Regions from separate parts of the Kluyvera sp. STS39-E genome, predicted to be linked through region 1. Evidence: riboswitches for the same ligand, from Rfam matches in the RefSeq annotation. Region 1 holds a riboswitch; each other region holds the start of a gene.

Region 1 (10,503 bases):
TACAATCTGCACTCTATTCCATCTCCGAAGCCGCACATACCGCCGAAGATTTGCTCAAGCTGTTTCAGCGCATTCACGCGATCGTCGGCACGCTCCTGCCTGTCGATAACTTTTCGGTCACGCTCTATGACGATGAAACAAACCAGTTGAGCTTCCCTTATCATGTAGATGAGTTTGAGCAGACGCCGGACCCTTTTTCTCTTCTTCCGGGTACGTTTTACGCTGAGGTTATCCATAGCGGTCAGCCGCTGCTGCTTACGCCAGAGACGATGGTTGACCGTCTGGAAGAGCTGCACATCTCTTTTGGCATGAATCCATTTTGCTGGCTGGGCGTGCCGCTAAAATCACATAAGGGCACCATTGGCGTGCTGATGGTGAAAAGCTATCCGGGCGGGGTGTGCTACAACGAGCAGGATCAAGAGTTGCTGCAGTTTGTTTCAACGCAAATTGCGACGGTTATTGAACGCCAGCAGATGCAGGCGCGGTTGCAGCATATGGCGCAATACGATCAACTGACCGACTTACCCAACCGTGGGCTGTTGTACGACCGCCTAAAAGTGGCGCTTGCCACCGCACGCCGCGAGCAACAGCAGCTCTCCGTGCTGTTCATCGATCTCGACAAATTTAAACAGGTTAACGATACGCTGGGTCACGGCATTGGCGATTTACTGCTGCAAGAAACCGCAGTGCGCCTCAAACGGTGCGTACGCGAGTCGGATACCGTCGCGCGCGTTGGCGGCGATGAGTTTGTGGTTTTGATTCAGGGCAGGGCATCACCGGAATATGCCGCCCTGGTCGTCGAGAAAATCGATGAGGCTTTTAACTCGCCGTTTAATCTAGACGGTCACCGTTTGAGCATCGTGCCCAGTATCGGCACAGCACACTATCCGCAAGATGGTAATGACGAGCGCCACCTGCTCGAATACGCAGACCAGGCGATGTATTTTGCCAAAAATGGCAAAGAGCAGCGGCGATTTCATCGGTAGGTATCGATGGGGTTAGAGATCAAGAACTGAAACACGGCGTGGGGCGCAGAGCAGATTTAAGGCTTGTTTGTCAGCTCTGCGGCTGGCATGATCCAAAAAAGCGGAATGTTAATCGCAACGCTTTAATAATGATTTAAATGACTCGGGGTGCCCTTCCTAGTGAAGGCTGAGAAATACCCGTACCACCTGATCTGGATAATGCCAGCGTAGGGAAGTCAGCGACCGTCAGGTCTTGCTTCTTCGCGTTAGGCAGGAGCAAACCATGCAAGCCGACCTGCTAAATTCTGCGCATCGCACGCGCACCGCACATCTCCTCCAACAACATGCCCCTCTTGTCCACTGTATGACCAACGACGTGGTGCAGACTTTCACCGCCAACGTACTGCTCGCGCTGGGCGCGTCGCCTGCGATGGTGATTGACGCCGGTGAAGCCGCACAGTTTTCCGCGATTGCCAGCGCGCTGCTGGTCAACGTTGGGACGCTAACCCAGCCACGAGCGCAGGCGATGCGCGCGGCGGTAGATGCCGCTAACCGCGCCGGAACTCCGTGGACGCTTGATCCGGTGGCGGTTGGGGCGCTCAGTCTGCGCAGTGAATTCTGCCGTGAACTTGTGCATCTGCATCCGGCGGCTATACGCGGCAATGCTTCAGAGATTATGGCCTTGGCCGGTGCGAGCTCCGGCGGTAGGGGCGTTGACAGCACGGATACGGCAGCCGCCGCGTTGCCTGCGGCACAGTGGCTGGCTCGCGAAAGCGGGGCGGTTGTTGCGGTGAGTGGCGAGGTGGATTACATCACCGATGGGCAACAAACGCTTGCCGTACACGGCGGCAGCCCGCTGATGACGCGAGTGGTGGGTACCGGTTGTGCGCTGTCGGCAGTGGTGGCGGCCTGCTGTGCCCTGCCGGGTGAGCGTTTGCACAATGTGGCCGCCGCCTGCGCGATGATGAAACATGCCGGGGCGCAGGCCGCCGAGGGGCGCGGACCGGGGAGCTTCATCCCCGCTTTCGTCGACGCGCTGCATGCGCAGCACATGGAGGTGAATGCATGAAACGTATTAATGCATTGACCATTGCCGGCACCGATCCCAGCGGCGGTGCGGGCATCCAGGCCGATTTGAAAACCTTCTCCGCGCTGGGTGCTTACGGCTGTTCAGTGATTACCGCGCTGGTGGCGCAAAATACGCGCGGCGTGCAGTCGGTGTATCGTATTGAACCTGATTTTGTCGCTGCACAGCTAGACTCGGTTTTTAGCGATGTGCGCATCGACACCACCAAAATTGGCATGCTGGCAGAGACGGATATTGTCGAAGCGGTAGCCGAACGGTTGGCACGCTACCGGATTCAGAACGTGGTGCTGGATACGGTGATGCTGGCGAAAAGCGGCGACCCGCTGCTGTCGTCCTCGGCGGTCGAGACGCTGCGTCAGCGCCTGTTGCCGCAGGTGTCGTTGATTACCCCTAATTTGCCGGAAGCCGCTGCGCTGCTCGATGCACCGCATGCTCGCAACGAGCGGGAAATGCTTGAGCAGGGGCGTGCGCTACGTGCGTTAGGCTGTGAAGCGGTGCTGATGAAAGGCGGGCATCTTGATGACGCTGAAAGCCCGGACTGGCTGTTTACCGCCGCTGGTGAAATGCGCTTTACCGCGCCGCGAGTGATGACCAAAAATACCCACGGCACCGGTTGTACGTTATCAGCGGCACTTGCGGCATTAAGGCCACGCCATGCCAGTTGGCAGGAAACGGTGCCGGTGGCAAAAGCCTGGCTGTCAGAGGCGCTGGCGCAGGCGGACACGCTGGAGGTCGGTGGCGGGATTGGCCCGGTGCACCATTTCCACGACTGGTGGTAGTCTTCGCGTCGGGCGGAACGTATACTTCAAATCAGTACTTTCGCCAGACCTTTCACCAGGAAATCCACGATGGAACAAGCGCATACCCGGCTGGTAGCACAACTCAATGAGCGCATTGCTGCGGCGGATAATACGCCGCTGTATCTGAAATTTGCCGAGACGGTGAAGAACGCCGTGCGCAGCGGCGTGCTAGAGCACGGCAATATTCTGCCCGGCGAGCGTGACCTGAGCCAGCTTACCGGTGTGTCGCGGATCACCGTGCGCAAAGCAATGCAGACGCTGGAAGATGAGGGTGTAGTCACCCGTGCGCGCGGCTACGGCACGCAAATAAATAACATCTTTGAATACTCGCTCAAAGCGGCGCACGGGTTTTCCCAGCAAGTGGTGTTAAGGGGGAAAAAGCCCGACACGCTGTGGGTCAACAAACGCGTTGTTCCCTGCCCGGAAGAGGTGGCGACACAACTCGCCGTCGCTCCGCAAAGCGATGTCTTTTTGCTAAAACGTATTCGTTATGTCGATGACGAAGCGGTTTCCATTGAAGAATCCTGGGTTCCCGCTCAGCTTATTCATGATGTGGATGTGATTGGCGTGTCGCTGTACGACTATTTCCGCAGCCAGCATATTTATCCGCAGCATACCCGCTCGCGGGTTAGCGCCCGGATGCCGGACGCGGAGTTTCAGTCGCACATTCGTATGGATGATAAAATCCCGGTATTGGTCATCAAGCAGGTGGCGCTTGACCAGCAGCAGCGGCCGATTGAATACAGCATCAGCCACTGCCGTAGCGATCTATATGTCTTTGTGAGCGAGGAGTAATTCTTCGCGCGTTGGGCTACAGTCTCCTCCGCGATGGCCTACCACCCAAGAGGCAACGGCGTTGCCGAGCCGTACCGATTCTCCAAGCGTCCAGCCGGATGCCAGCCCGGCCAGCGTGCCACCAGCATGGCTGTCTCCGGCGCCAATAGTGTCCACCACCACGGTGGTAAACGGTGCGGTGAGACCCTGCTCCTGGGCGCTAAAGTACCATGCGCCTTCTTTGTCATGGCGCACGATAAGCGGTGTGGAAAACACCTCTAACCACGCTTTGCCGAACGCTTCGGTGGTGGTCGGGAGACTAAAACGTCGCGCCGCGTCTTCCGCTTCCTGACGATTAAGCGACACGATAGGTCTGCGGGCCATAATTCGCTGCATTAATGATTCAGGAATATCGGCAATGCGCGGGCCGAAATCGATAAACGGCGTCACGTCATTCAGGCTTTCCAGCCAGCTCACCAGCACCTCGCCACATGACGAGGCCAACTGATACCCCGATAGCGACAGCAGGCTATGCGGGGCGATGTTCAACTGTGCCAACCAGTCGGCGTTCCACTGATTTTCAACGCCGCTGAAGGACATAAACGTGCGTTCACCGTCCGGTTCGACCAGCGCCAAACACCAGCCGTTATCGCCGCTCACTCCGTCAATGCGGCTCACTAGCCCTTCTTTACGTAGATTATTACGGATAATCTCCGCCCACATGCCTTGGCCAATCGGCAGCGCGTTGTCGGCCTGTATTCCCAGACGTTTTAACGCCACGGCGATGTTCAGTGCGCAGCCGCCGATGTTAACGCTCTGTTGCTGCAATTCGATATCGCAGCCACGCCATGGCAGCGCGTAGGCGTCGGCAATCACATCAATGACCGCCGCGCCGACGACGGTGATTGGCCGCTGGTTGTGCAGGCTCGCTAGGTTCATGAGGCCTCCCGTTGCTCACGGTACTGGGCCAGCGCGTTGGCGTAGCGGTTAAAGTCGAGCTGATTTACCTCATCAAGCTGCTGTTTTAGCGCGAGGTCGATGGACGAAATGCCGCCCAGCGCGCCGCAAATGGCGGTCGCCATCGCGCCGATGGTATCGGTGTCGCCGCCGAGGTTTGCGCACAGCACAGCGCAGCGATTCGGGCAGCCCTGAGCCAGTTCGACCATTGCAATTGCACAGGGAACCGACTCAATGGTGCTGGTTCCCGCGCCAACCAGTTGGTAAAGCTGCTCACTGGCGGATTCGCTGCCGGGCGCTTGACGCACGACCTGCAGCGCGAGCTCCAAGCGAGAGGCAAGTGAGGCGCTGAAGGTGGTTATCCGCTTTTGCTGAGCGTGGCGGGCTACGGCGGGCAGCGCATCGACAATGAATTGCCAGCTTTCACCGTCGATGGCTTTTGATATGGCCCACGCTATCACTACTGCACCTGCAACAGCGAGGTCGGACTTATGCGTAGGGCTGGAGGCTAGCGCCACGTCGTCAATAAACGCATCGAGGTCGGTTGGCGGCAGCAGGCAGCCGAGCGGCGAGACGCGCATTGCCGCGCCGTTGGTCACGCCGTTGTTTTGAAGTTCGCTCACCGGTTTGCCTTCGCGAATGGCATTGAGGGCAATTTTTGACGTTGGGCCGAGCACGTTTTTATTGAAAGCATCAAAACCTTCTGCCCAAGCCAGGATGTTGCGACCAATCAGATCCGGGTCGATAGCCCCTTTACGTTCAATGATGGCATCCGCCAGACACAGCGCCATCGAGGTATCATCGGTGAATTCGGCGCGCTGAAAGTAGCAGGCGGCATTGTTTTCCGCCGGCCCCGGCAGAAAACGGTCAATCCAGCCAAAGTGCGCCTGCACCCGCGTGCGCGGCCACAGTTCCGATGGCATGCCCATCGCATCGCCTAAAGCTTGGCCATACAGTGCCCCGAGAATTCGTTGCGTTTTCATTTTACTTCCCCTTGTGTCAGCGCAGCATCGGATGGAGAGTCTGGCACCGCAATTGCGGTAATTTCTTTATCCGATTCGCGAAAGAAAATCATAAACAACACGGCGATAACGGCAATCATGATGGCGCCGAAACCCCACATTCCCGCCCAGTTGAAGGTCAGCCCGTTCACCGGCTCTTTATAAGCGAATATCTTTTCCATCATCACGCCTCCCAGACGGTAGCCCAGTAGGCTGCCGAACCCCTGGCAGCAGAGCGTAATCAAGCCCTGTGCGGCGGTACGCATATGTGCGGGGGCTTTTTTATCAACGTAGATATAGGCGGTGACGTAGTAGAAGTCGTAGCTCACGCCATGCAGCAGAATGCCGAGGAACAAGAGCGCGTAGGTGAAGTATTGTTCCGCGCCGCCATAAACGAAGAAGCCGTAGCGGATTGCCGCGGTGATAAGACCAAGCAGCAATACCTTTTTAATGCCAAAGCGTTTGGTGAAGAACGGCAGCGCCAGCATAAAGAAGATTTCAGAGAACTGACCGAGCGTCATCCAGCCGGTGGCGTTGTGCATTCCCACTTCGGTGAGATAGCCGTTGGCAAAAATGTAGTAGAAGGCCAACGGCATAGCGAACAGGAAAGAGCAGAAGAAAAAGACGAGGAAGTTTTTATCGCGCAGCAGGATCAAGGCATCCAATCCCAGCATCACTTTCAGGCTCATCCGGCTGGTGCTTTTCGGCGGCGTATCGGGCAGCGCAAAGGCAAAAATACCCAGCAGCAGCGAGCTTCCCGCGGTGATCAGCAGCGGAATGTTGGTTGGCGAAATATCGCTATAGCCCATCATTTGTGGCAGGAAGCCACAGACCAGACCCGAGGCAATCCAGCCAATGGTGCCCATCACTCGAATACGCGGGAAATCACGTTCGACGTCCGGCACGTTGGCAAAGGCGATACTGTTGGTCAGCGCGATAGTTGGCATGTAGGTAAGGGAATAGGCCAGCAGCAGCGGGAAGAAGCTGCTGAAGGTGGTCTGCTGGGCGGCGAAGTACATCAGGATTGCGCCGACGAACATCAACACCGCCAGCACTTTTTGTGCCGAGAAGAAGCGGTCGGTCAGCGAGCCAACCAGGATTGGCGAGAGGATCGCAGCGATAGCGGTACAGGCGTACGACCAGCCGATTTCACCGGCGGTGAATCCGCTTTTGCTGAGCCACAGCCACAGGGGAACAAACCACGCGCCCCAGATAAACCACTCAACGAACATCATGAACGACAGCTTTGCTGTAGTTTTCATCTTTAAATCCTTCATGACAGGTAAGGTACGTATAGACAATACCATTGTATAATACCTTTTAAATACCTTTGGGGTGAAAGTTTGACCGCTGTAACACTTTGCCGTCCATGAATCGTGCCAGCAGATTGCACTTAAAGATGCCCGCAGAATGGAAAAATCCCGTATCCGGGACCAGACTTACCGTGCCCAAAAATTCGGGGCGGGAAATTCACGCCGACATGATGTCGGCTCACGGGAGCATAGCTATGACTGATATTGCGCAGCTGCTTGGCAAAGATGCCGACACACTCTTACAGCATCGTTGTATGACCATTCCAGCCGACCAGCTCTATTTACCCGGGCACGACTACGTTGATAGGGTGATGACGGATAACAACCGTCCACCTGCCGTACTACGAAATATGCAGACGCTCTATAATACCGGACGTTTAGCCGGGACCGGCTATTTGTCGATTCTGCCGGTCGACCAAGGCGTTGAGCACTCAGCCGGGGCGTCGTTTGCCGCCAACCCGCTGTATTTTGATCCGAAGAATATTGTTGAGCTGGCGATTGAAGCCGGCTGTAACTGCGTGGCCTCCACCTACGGCGTACTGGCATCGGTATCGCGCCGCTATGCGCACCGCATTCCTTTCCTCGTCAAACTCAACCACAACGAAACCCTGAGCTACCCCAATACCTTCGATCAGACGCTGTACGCGAGCGTCGAGCAGGCGTTCAATATGGGCGCGGTGGCGGTTGGGGCGACCATCTATTTTGGCTCGGAAGAGTCTAGGCGCCAGATTGAAGAGATTTCTGCCGCCTTTGAGCGGGCGCACGAACTGGGCCTCGTCACCGTATTGTGGGCCTACCTGCGTAACCCAGCGTTTAAAAAAGATGGCGTGGATTATCACGTCTCCGCAGACCTTACCGGTCAGGCGAACCATCTGGCAGCCACCATCGGCGCGGATATCGTTAAGCAGAAAATGGCGGAAAACAACGGCGGCTACAAGGCGGTCAACTTCGGCTATACCGACGACCGCGTGTACAGCAAGTTAACCACCGATAACCCGATTGACCTAGTGCGTTACCAGTTGGCGAACTGCTATATGGGCCGCGCGGGGCTGATTAACTCCGGTGGTGCCGCCGGCGGCGAAACCGATCTCGCCGATGCCGTGCGCACGGCGGTAATCAACAAACGCGCAGGTGGCATGGGGCTTATCCTTGGCCGTAAAGCATTTAAAAAATCGATGGCGGACGGCGTTGCGCTGATTAATGCCGTGCAGGATGTTTACCTCGATAGCAAAGTGACCTTCGCGTAAATATTCGCCCCCGCAGCCGTTCGGCAGCGGGGGCCGATCCTCTTCACAGTTCATCCCCCTTTTGTGAAAAACATCACGTCCTGTTGTGCGCTTGCACAAAAAACAGCCCGGTGTTAGCGGAATTTGTCCGTGGAAGCGGTGCAATTTTGTGCTTAGATTAGTCATGAAACGCCTTTTCAATTCCTTGAAACCATCTTGTCAGTTCGGTGTTAGACACAGGATTGTGGTGTAAAAAGCGCCATTTCGAATGTTGTACTAAGGACACATAATGAAAATTGAATCTGTAAATGTCACCGTTTTCCAGCATCCCACACGCCGCGTTTCCGACAGCGCCGGACACTCCCATCCAGGGCCGGAGAGCTTGGCGAAAATGGCGATGCTGACGATTACCGCCGATGATGGCACCAAAGGCTACTCCTTTGCGCCACCGGAAATCGTGCGCCCGTTTGTGGTGAATACCTTTTTCCGCAAAGTGCTGGTCGGTCAGGACCCATTCAACCGTGAACGAATCTGGCAGGATCTGGTGCATTGGCAGCGCGGCAGTGCGCATCAGCTCACCGAGCGTGCACTGTCGTTTGTCGAACAGGCGCTGTGGGATTTGGCCGGGCGTAAGCTCAATATGCCGGTCTACAAACTGCTGGGCGGCTATCGCGATAAAGTGCCGGCCTATGGCAGCACCATGTGTGGCGATGACTTAGAGGGCGGACTTTCGACGCCGCAAGAGTACGCTGCGTTTGCCGAGACCTTGGTGGCGCGCGGTTACAAGGCCATTAAGCTGCACACCTGGATGCCACCGGTCTCCTTTGCGCCGAACCCGAAAATGGATATCAAAGCCTGCGCCGCGGTGCGTGAAGCGGTTGGGCCAGATATCGACCTGATGATTGACGGCTACCACTGGTACAGCCGCACCGAAGCACTGTGGATAGGTAAAGAGCTGGAAAAACTCGACTTCGCGTGGTTTGAAGAGCCAATGGAAGAGGACAGCATGTCGTCTTACGCCTGGCTTGCAGAAAACCTGTCGATTCCGATTATTGGGCCGGAGAGTTTTGGTGGTAAGCATCACAGCCGCGCCGACTGGGTTAAAGCTGGGGCATGCGACATCCTACGTGCAGGTGCCAACGGTGTCGGCGGCATTACGCCAACCATGAAGGTTGCGGCGCTGGCGGAGTCGTTTGGTATGGATTGCGAAGTGCACGGTAACGGCGCGGCGAGTCTGGCGGTGATTGGTGCGATTCGTAACTGTCGCTGGTACGAGCGCGGCCTGCTGCACCCGTTCCTCGACTACGACCAGCCAGCGGCCTACCTGAACAGCATCGTCGACCCGATGGATGCCGATGGGTTTGTGCATCTGTCACAACGTCCGGGACTGGGCGAAGACATCAATTTTGCCTTTATCGAAGCCAACACCGTCAGCCACGACTGACAAAAAATAATAATGCCGATGGCGTTACGCTAATCGGGTTCAAGGCCCGGTAGGCCGGATAAGGCGTAAACGCTGCCATCCGGCAACATGTACCCTACAGTACAGGCAAATTATAAATGAAAAATACCTCCTTACTGGGAGCGTGTTTGCTCGCGCTCACCTTGGCGATGGGGAGCGGATCGGTACTGGCGAAAACGCCGCCCGACCAGCTCATTATCGGCATGAACATGAACAATCTCCTGACCCTCGACCCGGCCGCGATGACCGGTAACGAAGTGGTGGGAATTGTGGTCAATCTCTACGATTCACTGGTGGAGCTCGACCCAAAGCAACTGACCAACGTCAAACCGGCGCTCGCCAAGTCTTGGGATATCAGCCCGGACGGCACAACGCTGACCTTCCATCTACACAATAACGTTAAGTTTCACTCCGGCAATTCGCTGACCGCCGCTGATGTGGTGTGGTCGATGCGACGTATTCTGCACCTTAACTTGGCGCAGGCCTCGGTGTGGAAATCCTACGGCTTTAGTAAGAAGAACGTCGATAAACAGGTCACCGCGCTGGACGACTACACGGTGCAAATTGTCCTGCCAAAAGCCAACGACCCGCAGTTGGTGATTTACTCGCTGGGCGCGCTCGGCAACCTCGGCGTCCTAGACAGTAAAACCGTGCAGAGCCATGAGCAGGATAACGACTGGGGCAACCGCTGGCTGACCACTCACGAGGCCGGTTCTGGGCCGTTTATGCTGGAAACCTGGCAGGCAAAAGATGTGCTGCGCATGAAGCGTAACCCGGACTATTGGCGCGGCGAACCGAAGATGAGCCGCGTGGTGCTGCGCCATTTCCAGGAGTCGCAGACGCTGCGTCTGATGATTGAAAAGGGTGACCTCGATATCGCCAACAATATGGCGGTTTCCGATATCAACGCCCTGCGTA
Region 2 (10,503 bases), on a different contig from region 1:
ATCGTGTTACTCCATCTCAAAGAATACGTGATAGTGAAACAGTAGATATCTCTGCTCAAAACCGTCAGGCAGGAACCGCTAATCTTATGGATGATCTTGCTGTTACCTCTCAAAGTGTGACGCCGTGCAAATAATCAATGTGGACTTTTCTGCCGTCTTTATAGACACTTTAGTTGCCGTCCAAACGGCCAGTCATTCGCGGATGAATTCTCTAAATGCCTTGAAATGACGGGGTTGATTGCGGCTCCTGCGTGGTTCTGAATCCCAGGCATCTGCGGTGCAGATAAAAAATTGAATATGGATAATTGGTTTCTTGAGACATCAATGAGGGTGAGCTGAAATGGCTGAGATGCAAAACGATCCCCTGCTTCCAGGTTATTCGTTTAATGCCCACCTAGTGGCCGGGTTAACGCCGATTGAAGCCGGGGGCTACTTGGACTTTTTTATCGACCGGCCGCTCGGGATGAAGGGCTTTATTCTGAATATGACGGTGCGCGGTGAAGGGGTGATTGAAAACCAAGGCAAACAGTTTGTTTGTCGTCAGGGCGATATGCTGCTGTTCCCACCGGGCGAAATTCACCATTATGGCCGCCATCCGGATGCCAGTGAGTGGTATCACCAATGGGTCTACTTCCGTCCGCGTGCCTATTGGCACGAGTGGCTGAACTGGCCGGCCATCGTCGCGCAAACGGGCTTTTATCGTCCCGGTGAAGCCCATCAGGCGGAAATTGCTAACCTGTTTGGCAAAATCATTGATGCTGGGCAGGGCGTTGGACGCTACTCGGAGCTGCTGGCAATCAATTTGCTTGAGCAGTTGTTGTTACGCCGCATGGAAGCGATCAACGAATCATTGCATCCTCCGATGGATAACCGGGTGCGCGATGCCTGCCAGTACATCAGCGATCACTTAGCAGACAATCACTTTGAAATCGCCAGCGTGGCGCAGCACGTCTGCCTGTCGCCTTCTCGTTTATCGCATCTGTTTCGTCAGCAGCTTGGCGTGAGCGTGCTGAGCTGGCGTGAGGATCAACGTATTAGCCAGGCAAAACTGCTGCTGAGCACCACACGCATGCCTATTGCCAGCGTAGGTCGTAATGTTGGTTTTGAAGATCAGCTTTATTTCTCGCGGGTATTTAAAAAGTGCACTGGCGCTAGCCCCAGCGAATTCCGCGCGGGGTGTGAATAAAAGGTAAAGAAAAGGAAATGCACTGTGCCGGTTTTTGTCTTTGCCAGTAAACTCTTAAGACAATTGAAGGCTTGACGTTGCCAGGGGCGGTCTGGAGAATCCCTGCTTCGTTTTCAAACCGGGCGCACTATGCAAGCACTGCTAGAACACTTTATTACTCAATCCACGACCTATTCGCTGATTGCGGTTGCGCTGGTGGCATTTCTTGAATCGCTGGCGCTGGTCGGTTTAATTCTACCAGGAACCGTGATGATGGCGGGGCTGGGAGCGCTTATCGGCAGCGGCGAGGTGAATTTCTGGCAGGCGTGGCTGGTGGGCATTGTCGGCTGTTTACTCGGCGATTGGATCTCTTTCTGGTTGGGGTGGCGCTTTAAAAAGCCGCTGCACCGCTGGTCATTTATGAAAAAGAACCGCGCGCTATTGGATAAAACCGAGCATGCGCTGCATCAGCACAGCATGATTACCATTCTAATTGGCCGCTTTGTTGGCCCGACGCGTCCCCTAGTGCCAATGGTTGCGGGGATGCTCGATCTGCCTGTACGCAAATTTATCACGCCAAATATCATCGGCTGCGTGCTGTGGCCGCCGCTTTACTTCCTGCCGGGGATTCTGGCTGGGGCGGCTATTGATATTCCAGCTGATGAAAACAGCGCCAGCTTTAAATGGCTGCTTCTGGCGGCGGCGCTGTTGCTGTGGCTCGGTGGTTGGTTGTGCTGGCGTTTGTGGCGTAGTGCCAAAGAGAACCACGATCGCCTAAGTACCTATTTACCGCGACAGCGGCTGCTTTGGCTGGCGCCTTTGGTATTGGGCGTAGGCGTGGTGGCGCTGGTGAGCGTGGTGCGTCATCCTTTGATGCCGATGTACATTGATATTTTGCGCAAAGTCGTCGGGCTATAAGCGCGGTATTGCCGGATGGCGGCTACGCCTTATCCGGCCTACAAATCCGAGCTGTTGGTCGGCAGCATCACAATCCAATGTAGGCCGGATAAGCGTAGCGCCATCCGGCAGCACATTAGGCGCCAATCCCCAGCAGTGCGGAAGCGCTGGCATTACCGCTCAACAGTTCTTGCGTACCGCCGTCCCAGGCGATACGTCCATCGGCAATCACCATCGCTCTTGTGGCAATGCGCACCGCGTCCTCCACGCTGTGTGACACCATCAGTAAGGTTAATTGCTGACGCTGGCAGACGTCGTCGACCAGCGCCAACATCTCTTGACGCAGCGCCGGATCGAGCGCGGAAAAAGGTTCATCCAGCAGCAAAATCGGCTGTTCTCGCACGAGGCAACGCGCCAGCGCCGCACGCTGACGCTGGCCGCCGGAAAGCTCGCCGGGCAATCTGTCCAGCATTGTCTCAAGACCCATCTGTTCAGCCAGAGCCTGCAGCTTGCGCTGCTGTTCGGCTGTGAGCTTCATACGCGGGCTCATGCCCAGCGCAATGTTCTGCCGCACCGTCAGGTGATTAAATAGATTATTTTCCTGAAACAGCATCGACACCGGCCGCTGCGAGGGCGGCGTGTCCGTATGATCATGACCTTCAAGCAATATCGTGCCACTGGCGGCGGGGAGAAAACCGGCAATCAGATTGAGCAGTGTGGATTTACCCGCTCCGCTAGGACCGAGGATCGCCACTTTCTCACCTTGGGCGATAGACGCGGTAAAGCGCATGGGTAAATGCTGATACAGCCAGATGACATCATTGAGTTTTAGCATCGCGTCCGGGTAACTTTTCGATAACGGTAAACAGTGCAAAGCACAGCAGCAGGAGAATGAGGGCAGTCACCGCGCCGTCTTGGCTGCGATAGGCGCCAATTTGCTGATAGAGATAAAAAGGCAGGGTGCGGAAATTCTCGTTGCCGAAGAGCGCCACGACGCCGAAGTCGCCAATCGACAGTACGCAGGCAAATGCCAGCGCCTGCGCCAGTGGGCGTTTCAGCGCCCGAAGTTCGACCACCCATAGCCGATTAAACCCGCTTAGCCCCAACGATTCACACAGGTGAGTGTAGCGCGCGGCGGTATCACGCATCGGTGTCTCCAACACTTTGATAGCATAAGGCACCGCCATCAGCGCGTTGGTGAAAATGACAATGCCATCGGCGGATTCAGGCAGGCCAACGGTGTTGTTCAGCAGCAGGAAGAAGCCGGTTGCGAGCACGATCCCCGGCATCGCTAGAATCAGCATTCCACTGAGTTCCATCGCCTGACCGGCGAGCGGTCGATTGCGCGCCCGCAGCTCGCGGCTACTCCACAGCAGCATCATTGTCAGTACCACGCACAGAACGCCGGCGGCGAGGGCGATACGTAGCGAGGTGCCGATAGCCTGCCATAAAATCGGCTGCGTCAGCACCTGCAATAGGCTGGCGTTGAGACCATCAAAAACCACTGCCAGCAGCGGCGGCAACAGCATTAGGAGCGTGAGCATAATCAGCAGCGTATCGATGATGCGGCTGTGCCAGCGGTCATCGGGATCACGCCAGCCCTGGACCTGAGTATTGCCAACGGCAATGGCTTGGCTTAACCGCTGGCTTAATAACACCAACGCCAGGCAGCAGGTCATCTGGATTATTGCCAGCATTGCGGCGCGCGCCGGGTCGTAATCAAAGTTTAGCGACTGGTAAATAGCCAGCTCAATGGTGGTGGCCGATGGCCCCCCGCCCAGTGAGAGCACGGTGGCAAAACTGGCGAAGCAGAGCATAAAAATCAGGGTCGCGATGGGCAGAATTTGTCGTCGCATCCACGGCCATTCAACATAGCGGAAGAACGGATAGCCGCGCATGCCTAGCTGGGCTGCAAGCTGGCGCTGTTCGCCGGGAATTTGCTCCAGCGCCTGTAGCAACAGGCGAGTTGCCATCGGCATATTAAAGAATACGTGCGCCAGCAAAATCCCCTGCAAGCCGTAGGGAGAGAAATTCCACTGCCAACCAAGCCATACGCAAAGCTGTGCCAGCCAACCCTGACGGCCATAGACGCTAAGAATACCAAATACGGCGACCAGCACCGGCAAAATCAGCGTCATGGCGCAGAGTCGCAGCAGGAGTTGACGACCGGGGAAGCGGCGTCGATAGAGCGTACGGGCCAAGAAAATGGCCGGCACAACGGACAGTAGCGCCGACAAAAACGCCTGCCAGAAGGAAAAGCGCACCACGTGCCACAGGTAGCTATCCCCGAGCAGCGTCGACCATGAAATCTCCGGGGCGTTTAGCCACAGCGCAGAAAACGCCGCCAAGGCAACGGCCACCATCAGCGTGGTAGCCGTAAGGCCCGGGCAAAGCCAGCGTGGAATTAGCGGCTGGCTGCGCGGAGCCATGCGTTAATCCAGTTTTGACGTTCAGTAGCGACCTGCTGTGGGGTAAATTCCAGTGCGGTCTGCGGTTTTACCAGACCATTAAAACCTTCCGGCAGTGTGACTTGGGTGACTGGATACATCCAGTTGCCGGTCGGGACTGCGTTCTGGAAAGCAGGGGAAACCATAAAGTTGAGGAATTTGTCCGCTAACTGTTGCTGTTTGCTGGCGGCAGTTTTTGCCGCCACTTCAACTTGCAGGTAATGACCTTCCGTAAAAGCCGCCGCCGCGTAGTTATCTTTCTTCTCTTCGATGATGTGATACGCAGGAGAGGTGGTGTAGCTCAGCACTAGGTCGCTTTCCCCTTTCAGGAACAGGCCGTAGGCTTCGCTCCAGCCTTTGGTAACGGTGACGGTTTTGGCCGCCAGTTTCTGCCAGGCTTCCGGCGCTTTGTCGCCGTATACTTTCTGCATCCACAGCAGCAGCCCCAGGCCCGGCGTGCTGGTGCGCGGGTCTTGGTAGATAACGCGCCATTTTTGGTCGCTTTCAACCAGTTCTTTCAGGCTCTTCGGCGGGTTTTTCAGTTTGTTTTTGTCGTAGACGAAGGCGAAGTAACCGTAGTCGAATGGCACGAAGGTATCATTGTTCCAGCCGCCAGGAACGCTCACCGCGCTGGCTGGTACGTTGCTTTTGGCAAACAGTTTGGTGTCGGTAGCAGCCTGCAGCAGGTTGTTATCAAGCCCTAATACCACGTCAGCTTTGCTGTTTTTGCCTTCCATGCGCAGACGGTTGAGCAGCGAAACACCATCTTCCAGCGCGACAAACTTCAGCTCGCAGTTACAGTCGGCTTCAAACGCTTTCTTCACCACTGGGCCTGGGCCCCAGTCGGCGGCGAAGGAGTCGTAGGTATAAACCGTCAATACTGGTTTGGCGAGGGCAGGGAAGGCCATGAGGGCCAACAGGGGGAGTAATTTTTTGAACACTTTGCACCTTTAATATATTGGTGGCAAAGGATTTTGAGTGAGCCTCAAATCCCTTCGCCGGGATTATCCGGATCAGGTTCGACGGGTATATCTCAGCATACGTCTTTGGCGTAGCACCCCGTTGAGAACGGCACATTGTAATGATTACGTGAATAAATCAAAAGCCCTAAGCGTTAACCATCAGGCGCTATGGATTCGGCGGCGCAAACCAGGCCGATTTAAAGTCAAACCAGCCTAAGGTATTCATCCTTACGCCGCGCATACTGCGCTGGCCTTGGATCATCAGCCAATGGTGAATGAGCGGCACAATGCATTGATTTGCCAGCAACTCCTGACACCAGTCAGCCTGCGGCAATTCACCTGCCCGCCAGCGCTGGGCATCGCCCTCCCAGTCGATGGGAACGCAGTTACGAATAAGTGGCACTTCATACAGATAAGCAAAGAGAGAGAAATCCAGCGGCAGGGTAAAGTTGGCGCTATTGAGCCAAATATCACTGACGACCTCGCCCCGGTGCCATTCGTCGTAATCCACTTCTTGGATATTCAAGGTGACCTGATGTTCAGCCAGTAGCGCCTGCATGATGAGGCCTATCGTCTTGTGCTCAACGTGTTCCCGGTAATAGGTGAGGGTGACGGATTCCAGCCCGGCCGGTTTTTCACAGACGTGGCTACGCGCATGGTGCCAGCGTGGCAGCAGCCCGTAAGCCGGAAACCAGTGACTTTGATGCTGTTCGCCCGCGCGGTAGAGAAGATTGTTGGGATGGAAGATATGGCTTAGCCACTGGCGCACCGTAGGATTGCTGCCTCGTGGGCTACGGGTATCAAATAAAAGGTAGTAGCAGCCTTCCTCAAGGCGGCTTTCAACCGCTTTTTCGCTTTGCGTCGTGCCCTGAATCGTCAGGCCACAACTGTGGTCTTCGCCGATTTCCGGCAGCACCCAAACATTAACCTCATCAATCAGTGCCCTAAAGCCAAAGTAATCGTCAAAAGCGAGGATTTTCAGCTGGTTCTGGTTGTTGCGCGCTACCGCATACGGGCCGGTGCCAACGGGCATTCGTGAGAAATCTGGTAGCGATTGCCACTCTTGCGGAAGGATCATCGCCGAGACTTGACCCAACAATAGCGGTAGCCAGCGGTCTGGCTCGATTAAGTGCACGTCCAGCGTCCAAGCGGTTGGCGAATCGATGTGTGAAATATTGGAATAGAGCGGCAGCGTCATACTGCGATGCAGCGAAGTGATGACGTCATCCATCTCCAGTTCACGACCATGATGGAAATGAATGCCGGGACGCAGGTAAAAACGCCAGTGTAATGGGGAAATAGCTTGCCAATGGTGCGCAATATCCGCTTCCAGTTCCCCATTTACCTCATTAATTCGAGTTAATGCGTTAAAAATCTGCCGCGCAATATGGGTTTCAGAGCGTCTAAGCGCGGTACCTGGCAGCAAATTGTGCATTGGGCGGTAATACTGCACGCGCAAAATATGCTTTCCTTGGCGAAAGCTACGCCCCAGATGCGAGACCAACATTTGTCGCACCGCCGATTTATCTCCGACCAGTTGCACCAGTTGATCGATACGATCCTGCTCCAGCAGATCTTCTGCCCGCTGCTGCTGTAAAGCCAGTCCGGTATAGAGGAATGTCAGCCTAGAGCGCTTGCCACGGCCGGCTTCCGCTTCCCAAGTTAGCCAGCCGCGCGCTTCCATGGTGTTTAACAGCGTGCGCATATGACGACGGGAACAGCTGAGCAGTTCGGCCAGATTATTCAGCGTGGTTTCTTGCGCTTGGCCTTCGCAGCACTGCCATAAGCGGATGAATTGTTGTTGCAGTCGACCTGAAGGCATAAAAGAGGAACTCCCGCTAAAAACTCAGCAATTTATTAATCCCTATATTAGGCCAATAATCACTTTCGATGAAGCGAGGAGATGATTATGAAGAGGTCAACCATCCATCAGTTCTACCAGCGTTATTTTTCTGCTACCAAAAATGTTTCCTGGCTGGCCCGTCAGGCGACCGCGCAGCGGCTTGAAGTGCTGAACTATCTGATGCAGTGGGAAGTTACGAAACCGACCTCTGAACATTAATTCGCCTAATCATGTGTGACTGAGTATTTGCCAGCAGGTATTATCTGCTGGCTTTTTTTTATTCTTTCGCGAAAGGATCTCTGATGCTCTGGTTAATGACGATGGGACGACGTCTCAACGGTGTGTATGCCGCCTTTATGCTGGTGGCGTTTATGATGGGCATAGCGGGGGCATTACAGGCACCGACGCTGAGCCTGTATCTCAGTCGCGAAGTCGGTGTGCAGCCGTTTTGGGTTGGCCTGTTTTACACCGTGAACGCCATCGCCGGGATTGTGGTGAGCCTCGGGCTGGCAAAGCGATCCGATAGCCGGGGCGATCGCCGTAAGCTGATCATGTTCTGCTGCCTGATGGCGGTCGGTAACGCGCTGCTGTTTGCTTTCAATCGTCATTACCTGACGCTGATTACCTGTGGTGTGCTGCTGGCTTCAATTGCCAATGCCGCCATGCCGCAGCTGTTTGCGCTGGCGCGCGAGTATGCCGACAGTTCGGCGCGTGAAGTGGTGATGTTCAGCTCGGTGATGCGCGCCCAGCTCTCGCTGGCGTGGGTCATTGGCCCGCCGCTGGCCTTTATGCTGGCGTTGAACTACGGCTTTACCGCGATGTTCTCCATTGCTGCCGCTATTTTTGTGATTAGCCTTGCGCTGATTGCCTTGACGCTTCCCTCGGTGGCGCGGGTTGAACCGACCGCAGAGGCCGTACAGATTCCGATTAGCGGTTGGAAAGATAGCAACGTGCGAATGTTGTTTATTGCTTCGACGCTGATGTGGACCTGCAACACCATGTATATCATCGATATGCCGCTGTGGATCAGCAGCGATCTCGGCCTGCCAGATAGCTTGGCGGGGATCCTTATGGGTACCGCAGCCGGGCTGGAAATTCCAGCGATGATCCTCGCAGGCTTTTATGTGAAGCGCTTTGGCAAACGTCGGATGATGCTGACCGCCGTCGCGGCCGGGGTGCTGTTTTATGTCGGCCTGATTTTCTTCCACAGTCACACTTCGCTGCTGATATTACAGCTGTTTAACGCCGTGTTTATCGGTATTGTCGCCGGGATTGGCATGCTGTGGTTCCAAGACCTGATGCCGGGGCGTGCGGGGGCGGCAACGACGCTATTTACCAATAGCATTTCTACCGGGGTGATCCTTGCCGGGATTGTGCAGGGCGCATTGGCGCAGAGCTTTGGCCATTTCTCGGTGTATTGGGTGATTGCGGGGATTTCGGTGGTGACGCTTATGATGACGTGGCGGGTGAAGGACGTTTAACTGCGCCGGAGCCTACAACGTGCCGGATGGCGGCGTAAACGCCTTATCCGGCCTACAATGGGCGTACGTTTGTAGGCCGGATAAGCGCAGCGCCATCCGGCATATAAGGCTGGTCGCGCCGCATCCGGGGTGGTGGCGCGACAAATTACTGCATAAACGCTGGCTGCTTGTTCTCGTAGGCGGAAATCGCCTCTTCGTGCTGCAACGTCAGGCCGATGCTATCAAGGCCGTTAATCATGCAGTGGCGACGGAAGTCGTCGATTTTAAAGCTGTAGGATTTATCTCCGGCTTTCACCACCTGTGCTTCCAAGTCGACTTCGAATTTGATCCCCGGATTGGCTTTAACCAACGCGAACATCTCGTCTACCTGCGCATCGCTCAACGTCACCGGCAGAAGCTGGTTGTTAAAGCTATTGCCGTAGAAGATATCGGCGAAGCTTGGGGCAATCACCACTTTAAAACCGTAATCGGTTAACGCCCATGGCGCGTGTTCACGTGATGAACCGCAGCCGAAGTTTTCACGCGCCAGCAGGATAGAAGCGCCTTTAAATTCCGGGAAGTTCAGCACGAACTCTGGGTTTGGTTGCTCGCCTTTATCGTCCAAGAAGCGCCAGTCGTTGAACAGATGCGCGCCGAATCCGGTGCGGGTCACTTTCTGCAAAAACTGTTTCGGGATAATCGCATCGGTATCGACGTTTGCGGCATCCAGCGGCACCACCAGTCCCGTATGTTGGGTAAATTTCTCTGCCATGATGGTTTCCTTATTTCAAGCTACGAATGTCGGCGAAATGACCGGTTACCGCAGCGGCTGCTGCCATTGCCGGGCTGACCAAGTGGGTACGACCACCACGGCCCTGACGGCCTTCAAAGTTACGGTTGCTGGTGGAGGCGCAGCGTTCGCCTGGGTTCAGGCGATCGTTGTTCATGGCCAGACACATCGAGCAGCCAGGCAGACGCCATTCAAAACCGGCTTCGATGAAGATCTTATCCAGACCTTCCGCTTCCGCCTGCGCTTTCACCGGGCCGGAGCCAGGCACCACTAACGCCTGCACGCCTGGTGCGACTTTACGGCCTTTGGCGATTTCGGCCGCAGCGCGTAAATCTTCAATACGCGAGTTGGTGCAGGAGCCGATAAACACTTTGTCGATAGCCACATCGGTCAGTGGAATGCCTGGTTTCAGGCCCATGTAGGCCAACGCTTTCTCGGCGCTGGCGCGCTCCACCGGATCGCTAAAGGATGCTGGGTCCGGAATATTGTCATTCACGGAGATCACCTGGCCTGGGTTGGTGCCCCAGGTAACCTGCGGCGCAATCTCTTCTGCTTGCAGAGTCACGACGTTGTCGAAGGTTGCACCGTCGTCGGTTTTCAGGGTTTTCCAGTAATTCACCGCATCGTCAAAATCTTTGCCTTTTGGCGCGTGCAGACGACCTTCGACATAGTTGAAGGTGGTGTCGTCCGGCGCAACCAGACCGGCTTTGGCGCCCAGTTCGATAGCCATGTTGCACAGGGTCATACGACCTTCCATGGTCAGGTCACGAATGGCCTGGCCACAGAATTCCACGACATAGCCCGTCCCGCCAGCGCTGCCGGTTTTACCAATAATCGCCAGCACAATATCTTTGGCGGTGATGCCCGGCGCCGCTTTGCCGTTGACTTCAATCTTCATGGTTTTCGCCCGACCCTGCTTCAGGGTCTGGGTCGCCAGCA
Region 3 (10,503 bases), on a different contig from region 1:
AAGGGCGCGAGCCACCAGCTCTTTGCCGGTACCCGATTCGCCATGGATCAATACGGTGGCATCGGAAGGTGCAACCAGCGCAATGCTATCAAGCAGGTTCCGCATTGCCGGGCTATCGCCCACCATACCAAATTGCTCTGCGGGGCCGGATCGTGCCGCGCTTTCAGGCTGATGAGTATGCGCTAGCGCGTGAGCGAGCGTTTGTTGTAAACGGTCAAAATCCAGCGGTTTGATCAGATAATCCACAGCGCCCGATTTTAGCGCCTCGACGGCCGTATCAACGCTGGAGTACGCCGTCATGATCAGCACCGGAATCGACGGGTTGTAAGCTTTAATCTCTTTGAGTGTTTCAATGCCGTCCATTTCCGCCATACGGATATCGCAGAGCACGAGGTCAAATACGCGCTGACGTATCTGCTCCAGCGCCTGCAGGCCGTTATACGCCAACGAGACCTGATAACCCCAGCCTCGCAGCAGCGCCTGTAAGATTGTGCAGTGGCTGGTATCATCATCCACCACCAGAATATCAACCTGCCCGTCTATCATCCTTGTTCATCCTTTTGCTGCCCATCAACCGGCAGGTAGAAGGTAAATACCGCCCCCTTGCCGAGTGAACTCTCAACCTCAATCGTGCCGCCGTGCTGCTCAACAATGTTCTGTACTACCGCCAGCCCTAGGCCAGTGCCATCAGCTTTGGTGGTGAAATACGGCGTGAAGATGGCCTGTCGCTGTTCGTCGGTCATGCCCTTGCCGCTATCCGTCACGCTCACTTTAACGCGTCCATCGCCACATTCAGCAACGGCTACCGTCACCACACCGTGACGCCCAATCGACTGCATCGCGTTGAGATAAAGATTCAGCAGCACCTGATTCAAACGATCTGGGTCGGCCTGAATGCGGCACAGGGCGGGCTGCGGGCTAAATTGCAGCGTGATTTCACGTTCGCGTGCATCCTGGCTCACCAGCTGCAACGAATGGCCGATAACATCATTGAGGTCCACCGACTGCCATGTTAAATGCGCCGGTCGCACCAGCTCCAGTAGCTCACTGACCACCCGGTTTAGGCGATCGGCCTCCTTCGCCATCACCTGCGCCAATTCATAGGCCTCACCGCCGGGCGGCGTGCGTTCAGCAAAGTACTTCGCCAGCCCCTTAATCGACGATAACGGGTTACGGATTTCATGCGCCACCCCCGCCGCAAGATGGCCCAGCGCCATCAGCTTCTCTTTACGGTGGGTCGCCTCTGTCAGCAGCTTTTGCGAACGCTGGTAACGATAGAACCAAAACTGCGCGAGGATGGTCGCCACCATCACCAAGCCGGCGGCACACAGCATGACGATGAGATTGCGTAACCCACGCGCCTGTTCAGCATCCAGCTCGCGAATATCGAAGGCAATAAAAATAACCTGTGGGGTATCCGCTGCGCGACGTTGCATCATCATCCCCATATGGTGCCTGCCCGGTGTATCGAGCGGACGAAACTGGCGATAGATTTCCAGCGCGGGCTGTGGCGTTTCGATTCGCCGCCAGCGTTCTTGGTTATCTGCCTGCAGTTCACGCATCTTTTGGGCCTCATAGAGCGTCGAGCCCACCCGCTGCGGATCGCTATGGGCGGTTATTTTCCCTTGCTCATCGGTGACGGCAAACCACAACACGCCGGGCTGCCAAGCCATCTCCTCTAGCATCGCCTGCAGCTGAGAGTGATGCATACGCATCCCCATCCCAGCGCGCGTTCCGGACTCCAGCGCGCGGATCAGCACGCGGCCCTTCTCCTCAATGGTTTGCCGCGCCGAGGTCGTTTCTCGGCCATAGTCACGCACGATAAGCGCGGTAAAAAGACAGACCAGCAGCAAAATAATCGCCGTCAGCAAGCCGCTGATGCCGACCGCTGATACATTTTTCCGTAAGCGTACGAGGTTCATGGAGCGTCCTTTCGTTTTCCCTTTGCTACCCTTCAGCAGAAATCATGCCACCTTTCCTCCCTGATAACCCCGCCCTCGAGCACAAACTGCCTGATAAACCGAGTAAAAATGACCCGCATGGATACCCATCACGAGTCATTTTTACTCGTTCAAACGTAGAAAGCCCCGTCAAACCCGCTGCTGCCACGGTACGGCAGGCTGGCACAGAAGATGCAATGGCTTAGATGACTACACTACAGGAGAAGCCACCATGAAACGGAACAACAAACTGACCTTAGCACTGTTAACCCTCGCCTCGCTGACCTTAACCAGCGCCACCGCGCTTGCGGGGCCACATCACTGGAACAACAACGCGAATAATGGCGGTTACAGCCAGCTTACTGATGCACAGCAGGCCACCGCCCAGAAACTGCATAACGATTACTACGCCCAAACCAGCGCATTACGCCAGCAGCTCACGTCGAAGCGCTATGAGTACAATGCGCTGTTAACGGCAGATAAGCCCGATAGCGCAAAAATTGAAGCCGTTGCCAAGGAGATAGAAACGCTAAACCAGAGTCTTGCGAAGCAGCGGGTCAAACTTGATGTCGCGATGGCGGAGGCCGGGATTCCTCGTCATGGCGGGATGGGCGATGGCTGTCAGGGAGGACGACATAACGGTGGAGGCCATATGGGCGGCATGTACCGCGGGTAATGCTTAGAAGGTTTTTTCGGTCGGCTGCCAAGTACAGTAGTCTTGGTTTGCCACCAGCAGAAGCTGGGAGCCTTCTGGTGCTTCCAGCCAAGCAATGCTCACTTCAACCGTAGAGCGACTTTGACGGCTGGCGATGTGCCCAAGCGCGCGGGAGTCGAAATCAGGTTTAATCGTCTCGCCTTCGCAGGTAGTTACCGTCTTGTCGGCATGCCAGCGCCCCTGACGCAGCACCACTTTCCCCAGACGTAACGCATCGCTAGTCTGGCGGATCTGCTCCGCGTGATAGCGATAAAGCGCCACTTGGTCGCTGGAGAGCTGCTGTTTTTGCCCATCAACTTCGCGCTGCATAAAACTCAGCTCGCCGTTGCTGTCGAAACGGGCGCGGATATGTTCAGCGGGCTTGCCGTAGATATTCAACTCAATAAGCTGCAGCTTATCGTCCTGCCAACGATATTCGCTGGTTGAGGTACTACCGCTGTGCCATGGGCTGAATACAGAAAGGAGGTGCGTTTCACCATTGCTATCTTTACGCCAGATGCGCACTGCGCCCTGGGTATCGGCGTAGCCGCTCGCGGTGAAGGGAGGAAGCGAACTATTATGGCTACAGGCCGTCAGCAACAGCACTCCCACCAGCCCCGATAAACGACGCCAGATAAACGAAAGGGGCGATGCCGCCCCTTCTTTAAAACTGTTCACTGCCACGCAATCTTACTTAACAGCGTCTTTCAGTGCTTTGCCTGAAACAAAAGCCGGCACGTTAGCTGCGGCGATTTTGATTTCATTACCGGTCTGCGGGTTGCGGCCAGTACGCTCAGCGCGGTGGTTCACTTTGAAGGTACCGAAACCAACCAGTTGCACAGCATCACCTTCTTTCAGAGACTCAGTAATAGCAGCCAGGGTGGATTCCAGTGCAGCTTTAGCCTGGGTTTTAGACAGTTCAGCCTTGTCCGCAATTACATCAATCAGTTGAGTCTTGTTCATAAGTTATCCTTACAATGTGTTTATCGCTTGCTAAGCATCGAGTGCGACGAAAATGCCAGAAAAGCACTCTCCTGCATACACGCACCGATAGCCACTTTTTTTCGCCCTCCAAATGTAGACCAGACGGGGGGCAGATGTGAAGCCTTCAGGCGTGACAATTCAGGCGGTAAATCACGTTTTATTGCCTCATTGCTGAAAATTTATACCAATATTGCTTTCGCCAGCTTCACGGAGGTCTGCGCGTAGCCCTTTAATCAGTTCAATATCGCGTTCTTCACACTCGGCTAAAAGGCGGAAAATCTCCCACTGAATGTCCCATTCCTGCTCTACAGCGGGGTTTAATTTCAGCTCTTCATCGGTCATTTCACGACCAGCCTGGGTCATTTCCAGCATCGCTACGGTGGTAATAGAACACTTACTCACTTCAACCGCGTGCTCGAGCGTTTCACCACTCAGACGAGAGTGAATTAATTCACTTAACGCCACGCAGGCATCGATTGCCGGATAGACGCCGTATAAATCGTAATCATCGGCGACCGGGATCGCCTCTTCAAATTTTTCCAGCTGGCTGTCGAAATTGATTTTCGCATCTTTCACCGTCAGCGTTTCCCACACCAGATCGAGGATACGGCGGTAAATCTGCGCATCGCCGAATTCAGTCTGCTTGCAGAACATGGCGTAGTTCGGGTACATGCGTTCGCATAAACAAGCCATAAAGGTGACGTGCTGCCAGCTTTCCAGCTTCTCCAGACGCAGATGAATCGGGTTTTGTAACATGATGAGTTCTCAAATACGGAAATTAACCGCAGTTTACCTGATATGAGGTTTTTTTGCTGTAAACCGCGTAATTGCCCGGCTCTCGCGACGACGCGAGAGCCGAACGGATTTAGCGGTGGTACTGCGCCGACAGGCGATGCACGGATTCGACAAAGACACCGGCATGCTCCGGCGGCACGTCCTGATGGATTCCGTGACCAAGGTTGAAGACGTGGCCTTCACCCTGACCGAATCCCGCGAGGATAGTCGCAACTTCTTCTTCAATACGTGGCGCAGGCGCATAGAGCATGGAAGGGTCCATATTTCCCTGCAGTGCCACTTTATGCCCAACGCGACGGCGCGCATCGGCGATATCGGTGGTCCAGTCGAGGCCCAGCGCGTCGCAGCCGGTTTCAGCCATCGCTTCCAGCCATTGTCCACCGCCTTTGGTAAACAGCGTCACAGGCACACGGCGACCGTCGTTTTCACGCAGCAGTCCGTCGACAATTTTATGCATGTAATACAAAGAGAACTGCTGATAGTCGCGTCCGGTCAGCACGCCGCCCCAGGTGTCGAAAATCATCACCGACTGCGCGCCCGCTTTAATCTGGGCATTCAGGTACAGCGTGACGCTTTTCGCCAGCTTATCGAGCAGCAGATGCAGCGCAGTCGGATCGGCATACATCATCTTTTTAATCATGGTAAAGGCTTTGCTACTGCCACCTTCAACCATATAGGTCGCCAGCGTCCACGGACTACCGGAGAAGCCAATCAGCGGCACTTCGCCCTTCAACTCGCGGCGAATGGTGCGTACCGCGTTCATGACGTAGCCCAGCTCACCTTCCGGGTCGGGGATCGGTAGCTTTTCAACGTCTGCTTTGCTGGTGATAGGTGAGGTAAAACGCGGGCCTTCACCCGTTTCAAAATAGAGCCCCAGCCCCATTGCATCTGGAATGGTCAGGATGTCAGAAAAGAGGATCGCCGCATCCAGCGGGTAACGGCGCAGCGGCTGTAGCGTGACTTCACAAGCCAGCTCGGCATTTTTGCACAGCGACATGAAATCACCGGCCTGCGCGCGGGTCGCTTTGTACTCCGGCAAATAGCGCCCTGCCTGGCGCATCATCCACACCGGGGTCACATCAACGGGCTGGCGCAGCAGCGCACGCAGATAACGATCGTTCTTGAGTTCGGTCATTTTACATTCCTTTAGCGTTGATGCGCCTATTGTAACATGTCACTCGTATTCGGCCCGACACATCGCCACGGTATCTTCTATCAGCCGACGAGCCACGGTGCCCGGTGGTGGGAGAAGCGGTAAATCATCGTAGCGATACCAGTTCGCTTCCAGTAATTCTTTCGGGTCGATAACAATTTCGCCGCTGTCATACTCCGCCATGTAAGCGGTCATCAGTGACTGCGGGAACGGCCAGGGTTGAGAGGTGATGTAGCGCAGATTCTTCACCTTGATGCCGCTCTCTTCCATCACTTCACGCGCGACGGCCTGTTCTAAGGTTTCGCCCACTTCGACAAAACCGGCCAGTACGGTGTGCACGCCGTTGCGATGGCGAACGTGCTGTGCCAATAGAATCGAATCATCACGGCGAATAGCGACGATAATGCAGGGGGCGATTTGCGGGTAGTAGCGCTCACGGCAGTGGCTGCATAACATCGCCCACTCGGTTTTGCTCGGGTGCATGGTGTGGCCGCAGTAGCCACAAAATTTGTGAGAACGGTAAAATTCCGCCAGCTGCACGCCGCGCCCAGCAAGCTGAAACAGGCCCACGTCATGGTCAAGAACCTGACGTACCGAGCCCATATCATGGCGGCGATGCTGTTGAATAAGCCATACAGGATCGCCCTCCCATTCACCAATGTGGAGAGCATTCTGACCGACAAGATCGAAATTTACCGCTTCGCCATGGGGCAATTCTCCAGCGGGCAGCCATAATTTTTGTTCGTGACTAACGATCCACCAGCCGCGATCCGATTTTTCAATTATACGATCCATATCTCTTGCGCTACCTTTGCTTCACAGGCATGTTATTAACATTATCATTACATATTAGCGTGAGCAGATTTTAATCTTATCGATGCGGGGGTCACCATGTTAAACCAGTTAGAGAGCCTGACAGAACGTGTAAAAGGACACCACAGACTGGTCGACCGCTGGCTGAATATTCGTAAGCATCTGCTCGTGGCTTACTACGATCTGGTTGGCCTTAAGCCTGGCAAAGAATCATTCATGCGTCTTAATGAAAAAGCATTGGATAATTTTTGTCAGCGTCTGGTCGACTACCTTTCTGCCGGTCATTTCAGTATTTATGAACGTATTATCCATAAAATGGAAGGCGACAGCCCTCTTTTAAACGCCACCCGAATCTGGCCGCTGCTGGATGCCAACACTCAGCAGATAATGGATTACTACGACTCAACGCTTGAGAGCGCCATCGACCAAGATAACGTTTATGCCTTCCAGCAGGCGCTGTCCGATATTGGCGAAGCGCTGGAAGCCCGTTTTCTACTCGAAGACCAGCTCATCATGCTGACGTTTAATGCACTCGACGAAAGTGAAATCAAACGCCCGGCTTGAGATTTACCGCATTAACGAGTAGTTTACATTCATTACCTCTCATCAGAGGTTACTTCTTGTCGGAGTGCCCAGTGCGTAAGCACGGGCTGAGACCGTTAATTCGGGATCCGCGGAACCTGATCAGGTTAAGACCTGCGAAGGGAACAAGAGTCAATCTGCAATAGTATCGCCCTTGGGCGATCTTCTCTCTTGCTTCATCCGTCGTCTGACAAGCCACGTCCTTACTTTTTGGAATGAGCTATGTCTGCCACTACTAAACCATCACGCCGCGAACAGCGCGCCCAAGCCCAGCACTTCATCGATACCTTGGAAGGCACCGCCTTTCCGAACTCCAAACGCATCTACATCACCGGCTCGCAGCCAGATATCCGCATCCCAATGCGCGAAATCCAGCTTAGCCCAACGCTGATTGGCGGCAATAAAGATAACCCGCAGTTTGAAGACAACGAAGCTGTGCCGGTGTATGACACTTCAGGCCCGTACGGCGACCCGAGCGTGGCAATTAACGTTCAGCAGGGTCTGGCAAAACTGCGTCAGCCGTGGATTGCCGCGCGTAACGATAGCGAGGAGCTAGACGACCGCAGCTCCGCTTACACCAAAGAGCGTCTGGCCGACGACGGCCTAGATGAGCTGCGTTTCACCGGTTTACTGACGCCAAAGCGCGCCAAAACCGGCAAATGCGTGACCCAACTGCATTATGCCCGCCAAGGGATCGTCACGCCGGAGATGGAGTTTATCGCCATCCGTGAAAATATGGGCCGCGAGCGCATTCGCAGTGAAGTGTTACGCCACCAGCATCCGGGAATGAGCTTTGGCGCACGTCTGCCAGAAAACATCACGCCAGAATTCGTGCGTGATGAAGTCGCTGCCGGACGCGCGATTATCCCTGCCAACATCAACCACCCGGAATCCGAGCCAATGATCATTGGTCGCAATTTCCTCGTGAAGGTTAACGCCAACATCGGCAACTCTGCCGTCACCTCCTCTATCGAAGAAGAAGTAGAAAAACTGGTGTGGTCGACGCGCTGGGGCGCAGATACGGTGATGGACCTGTCAACCGGCCGCTATATTCATGAAACCCGTGAATGGATCCTGCGCAACAGTCCGGTGCCGATCGGCACGGTACCGATCTATCAGGCACTGGAGAAGGTTAACGGGATCGCCGAAGATCTCACTTGGGAAGCTTTCCGCGATACCCTGCTAGAGCAGGCTGAACAGGGCGTGGATTATTTCACCATCCACGCCGGGGTTCTGCTCCGCTATGTGCCGATGACCGCGAAACGTCTGACCGGTATCGTCTCGCGCGGCGGTTCAATCATGGCCAAATGGTGCCTCTCCCATCACAAAGAGAATTTCCTATTTGAACACTTCCGCGAAATCTGTGAGATCTGCGCCGCCTATGACGTTTCTCTGTCTCTGGGTGACGGTTTGCGTCCTGGATCAATCCAAGATGCCAACGACGAAGCACAGTTCTCCGAACTGCATACGCTGGGCGAGCTGACCAAAATCGCTTGGGAATATGACGTGCAGGTGATGATTGAAGGCCCAGGACATGTGCCAATGCAGATGATCCAGCGCAACATGACCGAAGAGCTGGAGCACTGCCACGAAGCACCGTTCTATACGCTTGGCCCGTTGACGACCGATATCGCGCCAGGTTACGACCACTTCACCTCCGGGATCGGCGCGGCAATGATTGGTTGGTTTGGCTGCGCCATGCTGTGCTACGTGACGCCAAAAGAGCACCTCGGCCTGCCAAATAAAGAAGATGTGAAGCAAGGGTTGATTACCTACAAGATCGCCGCCCATGCTGCCGATCTTGCCAAAGGGCACCCGGGCGCGCAGATCCGCGATAACGCCATGTCGAAAGCGCGTTTCGAATTCCGCTGGGAAGATCAGTTCAACCTAGCGCTCGACCCCTTCACCGCCCGCGCTTACCACGATGAAACCCTGCCGCAGGAGTCAGGTAAAGTCGCCCACTTCTGCTCAATGTGCGGGCCAAAATTCTGCTCGATGAAGATAAGCCAAGAAGTCCGCGACTACGCCGCCGCACAGACCATTGAAGTCGGGATGGCGGATATGTCCGAGAATTTCCGCGCCAAGGGTGGCGAAATCTACCTCAAAAAAGAGGAGGCATGATGTATCAGCCTGATTTCCCTACCGTACCACGCTATCTCGGGCTGTACCCGGTGGTCGATAGCGTTGAATGGATTGAGCGTCTGCTAGAAGCGGGCGTTCGTACTCTCCAGCTACGCATCAAAGATAAGCACGATAACGAGGTCGAAGCTGACGTTATCGCCGCGATCCAATTAGGCCGCCAGTACAACGCCCGCCTGTTTATCAACGATTACTGGCAGTTGGCTGTAAAGCACAGCGCATACGGGGTGCATCTGGGCCAAGAAGACCTCGAAACTACCGACCTAAAAGCGATTCAGAAAGCGGGATTACGCCTTGGGGTATCGACCCACGACGATATGGAGATTGACGTAGCGCTCGCCGCCCGCCCTTCTTACATCGCCTTGGGCCACGTCTTCCCAACCCAAACCAAGCAGATGCCTTCAGCCCCTCAGGGGCTGGAACAGCTGGCATGCCATATTGCAAGGCTGGCCGATTATCCTACTGTTGCCATCGGCGGCATCAGCCTCGAACGCGCACCTGCGGTACTGGCAACCGGCGTCGGCAGCATTGCCGTTGTCAGCGCCATTACCCAAGCGGCAGATTGGCGCGTCGCCACGACACAGCTTCTTGAAATCGCGGGAGCAGGCAATGAATGACCGCGACTTCATGCGCTACAGCCGGCAGATCTTGCTGGGTGATATTGCGATAGAAGGGCAACAAAAGCTGCTTGGGAGCCGTGTGCTAATCATCGGGTTGGGCGGTTTAGGCTCACCTGCGGCGCTCTATCTCGCCGGCGCGGGTGTCGGCACGCTGATACTGGCCGACGATGACGATGTGCATCTGAGCAATTTGCAGCGGCAAATTCTGTTTACCACCGACGACATTGCGCGTTCGAAAGCGCAAACCGCCCAACAAAAACTGTCGCGATTCAACCCGGATATCGAACTGGTCGCGCTCCAGCAGCGTTTGACCGGCGAGGGGCTTCGTCACGCGGTGGCAGGCGCAGATGTGGTGCTGGATTGCACCGACAACATGGCAACCCGTCAGGAGATCAACGCCGCCTGCGTGGCTCTAAATACGCCGCTGGTTACCGCTAGCGCCGTCGGTTTTGGCGGGCAGCTGATGGTACTAACGCCACCGTGGGAACAAGGCTGCTATCGCTGCCTGTGGCCGGACACTACGGAGCCTGAACGCAACTGCCGCACCGCAGGCATTGTCGGCCCGGTCGTGGGCATCATGGGCACATTGCAGGCGCTGGAAGCCCTTAAGTTACTCAGCGGCATCGAGACGCCGAGCGGTGAATTACGCCTGTTTGACGGGAAAACCAGCCAATGGCGTAGCCTGGCGCTTCGCCGCGCCCGCGGTTGCCCGGTATGTGGAGGGCTGCATGCAGATTCAATTTAATGATGAGGCAATACCGTGCGCCGAGGGACAAACCGTCA

Evidence for each region. A riboswitch is a leader RNA that binds a small molecule or an ion and turns the genes downstream of it on or off. The one in region 1 is predicted to bind thiamine pyrophosphate.
Region 2: it holds a riboswitch for thiamine pyrophosphate, as region 1 does, so the genes downstream of both, thiB (thiamine ABC transporter substrate binding subunit) here and thiM (hydroxyethylthiazole kinase) in region 1, are expected to answer to the same signal.
Region 3: it holds a riboswitch for thiamine pyrophosphate, as region 1 does, so the genes downstream of both, thiC (phosphomethylpyrimidine synthase ThiC) here and thiM (hydroxyethylthiazole kinase) in region 1, are expected to answer to the same signal.

The regions. Positions count from the first base shown of each region.
Region 1 covers NZ_JBFQGA010000004.1:119,897-130,399, reverse strand. The annotation lists gene AB4K05_RS09995 (diguanylate cyclase) at 1-986, shown strand, start outside; TPP riboswitch at 1,120-1,216, shown strand; gene thiM (hydroxyethylthiazole kinase) at 1,249-2,034, shown strand; gene thiD (bifunctional hydroxymethylpyrimidine kinase/phosphomethylpyrimidine kinase) at 2,031-2,831, shown strand; gene AB4K05_RS09980 (GntR family transcriptional regulator) at 2,901-3,647, shown strand; gene AB4K05_RS09975 (PfkB family carbohydrate kinase) at 3,621-4,565, opposite strand; gene AB4K05_RS09970 (ADP-ribosylglycohydrolase family protein) at 4,562-5,566, opposite strand; gene AB4K05_RS09965 (nucleoside permease) at 5,563-6,846, opposite strand; gene fbaB (class I fructose-bisphosphate aldolase) at 7,092-8,144, shown strand; gene AB4K05_RS09955 (mandelate racemase family protein) at 8,413-9,567, shown strand; gene AB4K05_RS09950 (ABC transporter substrate-binding protein) at 9,684-10,503, shown strand, end outside.
Region 2 covers NZ_JBFQGA010000007.1:157,527-168,029, reverse strand. The annotation lists gene araB (ribulokinase) at 1-2, opposite strand, end outside; gene araC (arabinose operon transcriptional regulator AraC) at 341-1,186, shown strand; gene AB4K05_RS16900 (DedA family protein) at 1,316-2,083, shown strand; gene thiQ (thiamine ABC transporter ATP-binding protein ThiQ) at 2,199-2,897, opposite strand; gene thiP (thiamine/thiamine pyrophosphate ABC transporter permease ThiP) at 2,881-4,491, opposite strand; gene thiB (thiamine ABC transporter substrate binding subunit) at 4,467-5,450, opposite strand; TPP riboswitch at 5,482-5,581, opposite strand; gene sgrR (HTH-type transcriptional regulator SgrR) at 5,638-7,293, opposite strand; gene sgrT (glucose uptake inhibitor SgrT) at 7,381-7,533, shown strand; gene AB4K05_RS16870 (sugar efflux transporter) at 7,617-8,795, shown strand; gene leuD (3-isopropylmalate dehydratase small subunit) at 8,941-9,546, opposite strand; gene leuC (3-isopropylmalate dehydratase large subunit) at 9,557-10,503, opposite strand, start outside.
Region 3 covers NZ_JBFQGA010000017.1:21,050-31,552, reverse strand. The annotation lists gene zraR (sigma-54-dependent response regulator transcription factor ZraR) at 1-546, opposite strand, end outside; gene zraS (two-component system sensor histidine kinase ZraS) at 543-1,922, opposite strand; gene zraP (zinc resistance sensor/chaperone ZraP) at 2,173-2,616, shown strand; gene AB4K05_RS24120 (DUF1481 domain-containing protein) at 2,620-3,312, opposite strand; gene hupA (nucleoid-associated protein HU-alpha) at 3,325-3,597, opposite strand; gene AB4K05_RS24110 (YjaG family protein) at 3,784-4,374, opposite strand; gene hemE (uroporphyrinogen decarboxylase) at 4,484-5,548, opposite strand; gene nudC (NAD(+) diphosphatase) at 5,588-6,361, opposite strand; gene rsd (sigma D regulator) at 6,458-6,943, shown strand; TPP riboswitch at 6,994-7,103, shown strand; gene thiC (phosphomethylpyrimidine synthase ThiC) at 7,184-9,082, shown strand; gene thiE (thiamine phosphate synthase) at 9,082-9,717, shown strand; gene AB4K05_RS24080 (ThiF family adenylyltransferase) at 9,710-10,465, shown strand; gene thiS (sulfur carrier protein ThiS) at 10,449-10,503, shown strand, end outside.